3 regions of the Mesorhizobium sp. M8A.F.Ca.ET.161.01.1.1 genome follow, and region 2 is predicted to be linked to each of the others. Evidence: riboswitches for the same ligand, from Rfam matches in the RefSeq annotation. Region 2 holds a riboswitch; each other region holds the start of a gene.

Evidence for each region. Region 2 has a riboswitch for thiamine pyrophosphate ahead of thiB (thiamine ABC transporter substrate binding subunit). Riboswitches for the same ligand answer to the same signal wherever they lie in the genome.
Region 1: another riboswitch for thiamine pyrophosphate. It lies ahead of thiC (phosphomethylpyrimidine synthase ThiC); the one in region 2 lies ahead of thiB (thiamine ABC transporter substrate binding subunit).
Region 3: another riboswitch for thiamine pyrophosphate. It lies ahead of EN804_RS10620 (YkoF family thiamine/hydroxymethylpyrimidine-binding protein); the one in region 2 lies ahead of thiB (thiamine ABC transporter substrate binding subunit).

The regions. Positions count from the first base shown of each region.
Region 1 covers NZ_SRTD01000013.1:67,403-70,672, forward strand. Annotated here, with positions in the region: gene EN804_RS38855 (hypothetical protein) at 1-383, shown strand, start outside; gene EN804_RS25970 (hypothetical protein) at 1,046-1,273, shown strand; TPP riboswitch at 1,395-1,511, shown strand; gene thiC (phosphomethylpyrimidine synthase ThiC) at 1,615-3,270, shown strand, end outside.
Region 2 covers NZ_SRTD01000005.1:65,447-68,716, reverse strand. Annotated here, with positions in the region: gene thiP (thiamine/thiamine pyrophosphate ABC transporter permease) at 1-723, opposite strand, end outside; gene thiB (thiamine ABC transporter substrate binding subunit) at 948-1,946, opposite strand; TPP riboswitch at 1,990-2,104, opposite strand; gene EN804_RS14510 (thiamine diphosphokinase) at 2,191-2,835, shown strand; gene EN804_RS14505 (ABC-F family ATP-binding cassette domain-containing protein) at 2,837-3,270, shown strand, end outside.
Region 3 covers NZ_SRTD01000003.1:409,266-412,535, forward strand. Annotated here, with positions in the region: gene EN804_RS10610 (ABC transporter ATP-binding protein) at 1-8, opposite strand, end outside; gene EN804_RS10615 (ABC transporter permease) at 5-823, opposite strand; gene EN804_RS10620 (YkoF family thiamine/hydroxymethylpyrimidine-binding protein) at 867-1,475, opposite strand; TPP riboswitch at 1,466-1,579, opposite strand; gene EN804_RS10630 (formyltransferase family protein) at 1,890-2,969, opposite strand.

The sequences.
Region 1 (3,270 bases), on a different contig from region 2:
GTGGCAGACGGGATAGTCGAGGTTGCCCGGCACAATTACGCTCAAGGCTTGCGCCGCCCAGAGGACACGCTGAAAAGGCAGCATGGGCGCGCAAGCACGCCATTCACGAGAGGTTCGACATGAAGACTATGCAAGAAAAAGACATTCCGGCATTCGTGCAAGCAGTTGTGGAGGCCGGCTGCAACATTTGCGCGATTGGCAACTTGGGATATGTCTTTGGCGATGCTGATTTGACGCCGGCGCAACGGAGGTCCGTCGAGCCACAGCTGCGCAGGATTGCTGAGATCTACGGCGAACGCGATCATCTCATGGACGAGATAGCTGTATATCTGCGGTCGATCGGACGCCATGTCGAGGTTGAGCCGAAGACAGGTGTTTCCTGATGGCCGCGATCGATCGCGTTCCGTAGTCGCCATTTCTATTGGGTAACGAGCAGCCGTCTTCCAACCTCTGAAACAAAAAAGAGGTGACCCCCAAAGGCCGCTCTCGAGACCGCAAGTCTGAGCCGCTAACGCATTGCGATAACCAGGCTGTCCGAACTGGGCGTCGATGCCTTCCTCGACCAGGTCGCGGTAGGCGGCGATCTCATCTACCGCATGCATAGCCAAGCCAGAGAAGTTTTCGGCAGCGGAATTCTCGGTCGCTTCCCCTTTTATGACTAGAGGGTGCGGCCGATCCGGCCGCGACGATCTCGCAGGGATTGCCATATACGGCAACACGAACACCGGCGGATCAATACTCGGATAATGGCGGCCGGCTATGTAGCGATCGATCGCGCACCAACATATCAATGCAATAGCTTAGTTGCTTTCAAAGGCGGGTCTCTACGAACTGCAAGCAAGCTAAACGATTGCGTCAACTCTTCCTCGCAGAGCGAAAACTCCGCGCCCACGCGATTTCTCTGCTGGAACAGCGGCACATCCTCAGCGCCAGGACACGGCCGCCGCCGTCGGGTTTTACGAAGCCGGTGATTGCATAAGTTGCCCGCAAGATATCATTGGTATCGGGAACGCCGCCGATGCCGCATCCTGAATAGAGCGGCCGCTTGCACCTGCCAGCCCGACGACCAGATCATATCTGCAACTCCATCTACCTGGACGTGGTGCAAATCACCTCGCTGAAGCCGCAAATCGTCGCCTTCGACCAGGATAACCACATCCGTGACCGCCTGAGCTACTCGGTCGATCTCGACGCACATGGCCGATACAGTTTTTCCATCCTTCACGAAGCGAATGAGACTTTGGCCATTCCAGCCCTGGTCTACGGGGCGTGACTTGTCCCCGATGCATGCGCGAGCTCTCCGCTCGGCCGGCCGCCGGACGTCGCCACCGGCCGAAGGCGCCCGAAGGCGCCCGAAGGCGCTTGACAAAGCAGCACCGGCCCATTCAACTTGAGGCATTCACCAGGGGAGTCCCGGTAAGGGGCTGAGATACTGCTGGCTTTCGCGGCGCAGTGACCCGTTGAACCTGATCCAGTTCATACTGGCGTAGGGACGGTGCAAGCGCTTTGCGGGAGTTTACGCCCGAGGTCCTGCTGCAGCAGGTCTACAGAAGCGTCTTTTCATCCTTCCGGCACAGAACTGGGTCTCCAATGCATGAGCAAAGGAGCCTCACGATGAATGCCCTCACCCCCGCCGTGTCGACGGGACCACTGCCCGCCTCGCGGAAAATCCACAAGCCCGGCGTCCTCTACCCGCAGATCAGGGTGCCGATGCGCGAGATTTCCGTCCATCCGACGGCCGGCGAACCGCCCGTCACCGTCTACGATCCGTCCGGCCCCTACACCGATCCATCAGTCCAAACCAGCATCGAAAAAGGCCTTGCCCGGCTTCGCCACGAATGGGTCACGGCGCGTTGCGATGTCGAAGCCTATGACGGCCGCCACGTCCGGCCGGAAGACAATGGATTCGCCACCGGCGAGCGCCTGACACCGGAATTTCCGATACGCAATCGGCCGCTCAAGGCCAAGCAGGGCAAGGCGGTGACCCAACTTGCCTATGCGCGCGCCGGCATCATCACGCCAGAAATGGAGTTCGTAGCCATCCGCGAGAATCTCGGCCGCGAGGTGATGCGCGGCAAGCTGCAACGCGACGGCGAAGCCTTCGGCGCGGCGATCCCAGATTTCGTCACACCCGAATTCGTGCGCGACGAGGTGGCGCGCGGACGCGCAATCATTCCCGCCAACATCAATCATCCCGAGAGCGAACCGATGATCATCGGGCGAAATTTCCTGGTGAAGATCAACGCCAACATCGGTAACTCGGCTGTCACATCGTCGATGGCCGAAGAGGTCGAAAAGATGGTGTGGGCGATCCGCTGGGGCGCCGATACGGTGATGGACCTGTCGACCGGCCGCAACATCCACAACATCCGCGACTGGATCGTGCGCAATGCACCGGTGCCGATCGGCACGGTGCCGCTCTATCAGGCGCTCGAAAAGGTCGGCGGCATCGCCGAGGACCTCAACTGGGAGGTCTATCGCGACACGCTGATCGAGCAGGCCGAGCAAGGCGTCGACTATTTCACCATCCACGCCGGCGTGCGGCTGCACTACATACCGCTGACCGTCGACCGGGTCACGGGCATCGTCTCGCGCGGCGGCTCGATCATGGCCAAATGGTGCCTGCACCATCACCGGGAGAGCTTCCTCTACGAGCATTTCGAGGAGATCTGCGACATCGCCAGAGCCTATGACGTTTCCTTCTCGCTCGGCGACGGCCTTCGTCCCGGTTCAATCGCCGATGCGAACGACGCGGCGCAATTCGCCGAACTGGAAACACTTGGAGAACTCACCAAGATTGCCTGGGCAAAGGACTGCCAGGTGATGATCGAAGGCCCGGGCCATGTCCCCATGCACAAGATCAGGCAGAACATGGACAAGCAGCTCGCAGTGTGCGGTGAGGCGCCGTTCTACACGTTGGGGCCGCTGACGACCGACATCGCGCCGGGCTATGACCACATCACCTCAGGGATAGGTGCCGCCATGATAGGCTGGTTCGGCACCGCAATGCTTTGCTACGTCACGCCGAAAGAGCATCTCGGCCTTCCCGACCGCAACGACGTCAAGATTGGGGTGATCACTTACAAGATAGCCGCCCATGCAGCCGATCTGGCGAAGGGCCATCCGGCAGCGAAAACCAGGGATGATGCCCTTTCGCGCGCGCGCTTCGAGTTCCGCTGGGAGGACCAGTTCAACCTGTCGCTCGACCCCGAAACCGCACGGTCCTTCCACGACCAGACCTTGCCCAAGGAGGCGCACAAGCTGGCACAT
Region 2 (3,270 bases):
AGCCCTCGCGGGATCGAAATCGAAGCGCAAGGCCTGATAGATGCCGACTTCGAGCGTCGTCGCGGCCGGCCCGCCGCCAAGCGTCAGCACGATGGTGAAGGATGTGATGCAGAGCATGAAGACGAGCCCGGCGACGCCGGGCATGGCGGCGCGCAGTGTTGGCCATTCGATCAACCGGAACGCCGGCCGCGCCGCCATGCCGAGCTGGCTCGCCAGCCGCCACTGGTCGGAGGGGATGGTCTGCAGCGCCTCGAGGAACAGGCGGGTGGCCAGCGGCAGGTTGAAGAAGACATGGGCGACGAGAATGCCGGAGAGGCCGTAGATGCCCGGCCAGCCCTGGCCGCCAACCCAGTTGAACAGGCCGGCGAAATAGCCGGCACGGCCATAAAGCGCCAGAATGCCGAGCGCCGCGACGATCGCCGGCAGCGCCAACGGCACGGCGAAGAGCTGCAGAATGAAGGCGCGGCCGAAAAACCGTGGATGCCGCGACAGCGCCCGCGCCACGAACAGGGCCGGCCCGACGGAGAGCAGCGTTGACAGGGCCGCCTGCCAGAGTGTGAAGCGCACGACGCGCAACAGATAAGGGTCGAAGGCCGCCCAGGCGCCGGAGAGGTCGTGTGCGCCTTCGACAAGCAGCCCGGCAAACGCGCCGCCGATCAAGAGCGCGATCGCCGCCAGCGCTACGCTGCCGGCGGTAATGCGGGGATCAGACGCGGGTTGCACGAAAGGCCTTTAACGTGCGTCGCGTTCCTTCGCGCCCCCCTCTGTCCCGTCGGACATCTCCCCCACGAGGGGGGAGATTAGCAGCTCCGGCGCCCAGCTCATTCCTGCAATGTTGGCGATTGGCGAAATCGCCGATGACAGCCAATCTCCCCCCAAGCGGGGGAGATGTCCGGCAGGACAGAGGGGGGCGCCGTAGAGCATTCATCTTCGGATCATACAGCCAACTACTTGCTCATCACCGCCAGCCATTCATCCACCCAGGCCTTGCGGTTGGCCGCGACCTCGTCCGGGCTGAACAGCAGGGTCTTGGTCGGCTTGACCAGTTTGTCGAAGGCTGGGTTGAGCGGCTTGTCGGTCTTGCCGGCCGGGAACATCCAGTTGGTCTCGGGGATGGCGTCCTGGAATTTCGGTCCGGTCATGAAGGCCATGAATTTTTCCGCCAGCGGGTTCTTGGCTCCGGTCGTGGTGATGCCGGCGACCTCGATCTGCAGATACTCGCCCTCTTCGAAAGACGCCGCCTGGTAACGCTCGGTGTTCTCGGCGACCATATGGTAGGCCGGGGAGGTGGTGTAGGAAAGCACCATCGGCGCCTCGCCCTTGGTGAACAGGCCATAGGCCTCGCTCCAGCCCGGCGTCACGGTCAGCACCTTGGTCTTGAGCTTGGCCCAGGCCTCCGGCGCCTTATCGCCATAGACCGACTTCACCCAGAGCAGCAGGCCGAGACCGGGCGTCGAGGTGCGCGGGTCCTGGATGACGATCTTGTCGTCGGCGCTGCCCTCGACCAGCTCCTTCAAGCTTTTCGGCGGCGACTTCAGCTTTTGCGTATCGTAGACGACGGCGAAATAGCCGTAGTCGAAGGGAACAAAAGTATCGTCGCTCCAGCCGCCCGGCACGTTGACATCGCTCACCGCGCCATGCGGCGCGAACAGGCCGGAGGCCTTGGCATCGGCGGTGAGATTGGTGTCGAGGCCGAGCACGATGTCGGCCTTGGTCGAAGCGCCTTCCAGCTTGACGCGGTTGAGCAGCGCCACGCCGTCGGCGACCGAGACGAACTCGACATCGCAGCCGCATTCGGCCTCGAATTCCTTCTTCACCACGGGGCCTGGACCCCAGTCGGCAGTGAAGCTCTCATAGGTGTAGACCGTGAGCTTGTCCTTGGCCAAGGCCGGCCCGGACAGCGTCACCGCCGTGGCTGCGATGAGAGAATATAAAAACGTGCGCATCGGCGCCTCCTTCGTTTGCGTTGAAAGGAATTGAGGCGTCGGACTGTCCGAAACGTCTAATCCCTCCGCCGGTACAAACCGGATCAGGTTCAGCGGGTTGGCGAGACTGCCTCTCAGCCGGCCCGCGAAATTCGCGTCCGGCACCCCGTTAGAGCGTTTCGACACATAGGCCCGGCGGGTGGGACACGCAAGTGGGAGTTTGCCGCCTTCCGTTTCCCGTGCCGGGCTGGTAAGGCGACGGGATATGAGCACATTCACCATCCTGCTTGGCGGCGATCTCCTCCGCACGCCCCGGCTCGACCGCCAGGTCGAAGGCTCGCGCGTGATCGCCGCCGACGCCGGCATCGGTCATGCGCGGATGCTGGGCCTCGTGCCGGAATTGTGGGTCGGTGATTTCGATTCGGTTCCGGCCGATCTGCCCGCCCATCTCGCCGCCGTGCCCCAGCAAACCTTCCCGACGGAAAAGGACAAGACCGACGGCGAACTGGCAATCGCGGCCGCACTGGAGCGTGGAGCGACCCGCCTTGCGCTGGCGGGCGCCTTCGGCGGCAAGCGCGCCGATCACGCCTTTCTGCATCTGGCGCTTGGCCTGCGGCTGGCCGAGGCCGGAACGGATGTGCTTTTGACCAGCGGCGCCCAGGAGGGTGTCCCCTTGCTCAACGGCAGGGCCAGCTTCGATTATGCCGACGGCACGCTATTTTCTATTCTCGGCTTTTCCGAACTCTCCGGCCTGACCGTCACCGGCGCCAAATGGCCGCTCGACAAGGTCGAGGTGGCTTTCGGATCGTCGCTGACCATTTCCAACGAGGTCAAGGGCCGCCTCGACATCGCGCTCGGCCACGGCCGCGCGCTGCTGCTCGCCCATCCCTATCCATTGCCCGAAAGCTGACATGGCCCCGCCCCTTCTCAATCTCGACGGGATAAGACTGACTTTTGGCGGCACGCCGCTGCTCGATGGCGCCGCCCTGACCGCGTCGACCGGCGACAAGATCGCGCTGGTCGGCCGCAACGGGTCCGGCAAGTCGACGCTGCTCAAGATCGCCGCCGGCCTGATCGAACCGCAGGACGGCGAGGTGTTCCGCCAGCCTTCGGCAACGGTGCGTTACCTGCCCCAGATGCCCGACATGGACGGCTTTGCCAATGTGCGGGCCTATGTCGAGGCCGGACTCGGCCCGGCCGACGATCCCTACCGCGCCAGCTATCTGATGGAGCATCTCGGCCTGTCAGGCGAGGAGCGGCCGGCAGACCTGTCCGGCGGCGAGGCCAGGCGCGCCGCCCTTGCCCGCGTCATGGCGCCGGAGCCCGACATCCTGCTTCTTGATGA
Region 3 (3,270 bases), on a different contig from region 2:
CGGCTCATGCTTGCGGGCCTTTTCGGGCGGCTCGCCTGCCAGCGGCTCTTTCCCAGGGCATGGCAAGTCGTTGCAGCACCACCGTCAGCCCGAACAGGACGAGGGTAAGGGCGGCGCTGACGCCGACGGCGGCGAGCACCAGGTCGGGACGGAAATTGTTTTTGGCGTTGAGCATGTAGATGCCCAGCCCTTTGGCCGCGCCCGCATATTCGGCGAAGATGGCGCCGACGACGGCATAGGTGATGGAGATCCTGAGGCCAGCGAAGAAATAAGGCAGCGCCGAAGGCAACCGTGCCAGGATGAAGACCCGCCAGCGCCCTGCTCCCATGGCGCGCAGCATCTGCCCGATCTCGACCTCGGTAGCCTCGTAGCCCTGCACCAGGGCCACCAGCATCGGGAAGAAGGTGACCAGTGCCACCAGCATGATCTTGGGCGTCAGCCCGAAACCGAACCACAGCACCACCAATGGCGCGATGGCGACCAGCGGCAAGGTCTGGCTGACTATGAAGACAGGAAACAGCGCGCGCCGCAAAGGCTGGAAGAAGTCGACCAGCATCGACAGCGCGAAGGCGGCGCTGAGCGAGCAGGCAAAACCGATCAGCGTGGCGCGGATGGTGGGAATGGCGTTGTCGAGCAGCGCGTCACGATTGAGCATCGCCTGTTCGAAGACGCGCGAGGGCGCCGGCAGAACCGTCGGCTTGATGCCGGAATGGTTTGCGTAGAGTTCCCACGCCACGAGCACCAGGCCGATCGATATCACGGCCGGCGCTGCCTGGGCGAGGAAGCCCGCGAGCTGACGCGGGTTGAATGACGATGAAGCCACGAGAGGATGACCTTGACGGCGTTCGCGCGTCGGCGCGAACGGTTCAGACGGCAGTGGGACTGTTGGCCGAAACCGTGACGTCGAGGGTTACGTGGCCGGCGCCCGGTCCGAAGCGGCAGAAGGCTTCGTCGAGCGCCGAGAAGATCGCGCCAGCATCGCCGCGCAGCTTGGTGCAGAAATTCTTGGAGCGATCATAGACGCCAGACTGCTTCAGGAAATCGATGCAGCCATAGATCTCGTCCATGTGGTCGTCCGTGCCCATCACATAGAGCGAGAACTGCGCCGCCGCTGGCTGCCCAGTGGCGGGCGCGCCGCGCACGGCGGAAATGGCGGCTTGCTTGCGCGGGCCGAGTGGCCCGGCAGGTCCGCCAAACGTGTCGGAGCGGCAGATCGGATCGTCCGGCTCACCTGGGCAACCACGCGAAATGGTCGCCGACAGCACGCAATGCTTACCGCTGCCAGACGCAGCCACGAAAAGGTCGCGCAGCGCCGGGAATAGCACCTCGGGGGGCCCGACCAGCAAGGTCGAGATGTCGTCGGTCTCGATCCTGAGCTTGTCGCGATACGGATCGAGCGCGCCGAGCGCACCCAGGATGACGCCGACAAAATCGTCGGCCATGGGATATAGGGAAACCTGTGCGCCTGAAAACATCGCCCGCCTCGCTCCGCTGGTATTACCCAGATCAGCTTCTAGGGTCTGTGGGCTTGCCGCCCCCGTCTCAGCCCCGACCGTACGGAGCACCCCTGTGGATGGCGGCGTTAAAGCACCATTCGATCGGTTGGGGAAGCTGTTTTTTCAGCAAGCTGCGCCAAAAGCATTGCGCCAGCGCAGGCGCAACCGGGTGTTGACGGCCCGGAAATTTGTCTCGATCCGGGCGCAGCCAACAGCCCGACCATCACGCCGGGCGACATGAAATTCCAACGCGGACCAGAATTGCCCGACCAGCACGCGGACGGATGCCAATGGCAGGGCGACCGCGCCGACCGTGAACGACAAGAACTGCGGTAAGTAGTTTTCGCAGCAGGAAAAGCGCGGACGCAAGTTCCGCCATGCGCATTGGCTTCACTATCCGCCACGACCGGCCGGCGGTACCTCTGGCGCCGATTCGCTGGCTACTTTGCCAAACACTCTTATTTCGGGGCACGGTTTTCCGGCTTTTGGCCGTGCGAATGCGGCGTGGATTTTCATCAACCGTTTGAGCAGGCGGCCATAGGTGAGGTATCGAACCCGGCCATTGGCAAGATCGAACTCCACCCTCCCCCATCGCCTGACCGGCCTCTTTCCAGTTGCCGGACCCAGTCGCGCGATCTGAAAGGCCAACCGGACCTCGCGGCCGGCAACGTCCAGATAGATACCGGGATTACCGCCCAGGACGTGCCACAATCGGGCAACGTGCTCGATCGACATGTCGGATGAAATCGCCATGTGGTCCCGCTCAAGTCGCGCCCAGACGAAATCACCGGTTGGCTGCCGCGTCCCGGACACCAAATCCTTGCAATAGGCTGGCGCCACCTCGCGCACCAACGCGCGCATCGCGGTCGCCACGCTGTCGGCCACATCCCGCCGCGTTGCCCAGTGTGCTTCGCAGAACGGCACCTGTCCGAGGATGTCGCCGTCATCGAAATTGGCGGACATCTTGTGCAATGTCACGCCGCCATGAACGGCATGCTGGCCGTCCGCGGCCAGGCGATGGAGAGGATGCGGACCCCGGTAGTTGGGCAGCAGCGCCGGATGAAAATTAAGCCCGCCCTTGGGAAAGAGGCCGAGCAGTTGTTGTGGGATCAAGGTCGGGAAAGCGTAGCAGATCAGTACATCCGCGGCGATCTCAGGCAATTGCCGGCCAAGCTCATCCCAGTCGTAAGGCCGGCCGAATTCGATCAACTTTACCGGCGTGTTGCCGAGATAGCGCCTGAGCAGAAGCTGGCGCCTCAGCCGGCGTCGAAAATTGCCAATGCTGAAGCCTCTGGATGGGCGCTGAAAGCCAGGCACGATGATCGCGCCAATACGATTTCCCGCCTCGACCCACCCGGAAAGCAGGGGCCCGGTGTAAGCAGAAACATCCAGGATGAAAACTGCATTGAGCTGCCGGGCGCCGGCCACAGGCTCGGAAGAAATCATCTTTTCAGATCCGGCGGGGCAAGACATCGCCCGGCAATCCGAGCACCGTAACGAACCGGTCCAGTCACTACCAAAAGACCGGCCGAGCCGTCAGCCTGGTTTGGGAGAAAGCGGTCCTGCCGCGGCGACACTTGGGAGCCTTTCCCGCTTCACCAACACACGCTTCTCGTAGAGCTTCCTCATGCTCCCCCTGAAACCAATCAACCCGCGTAGTTGGTCAGCAACGCCGCGCACTGTCAACCGCCGGGCGGTGGTTAACAGCCGCTATTATAAGGGCTTGCGGCAATGGCGGGCGCTTATACCCACCCGCCGCAAAGACTGATCCGCG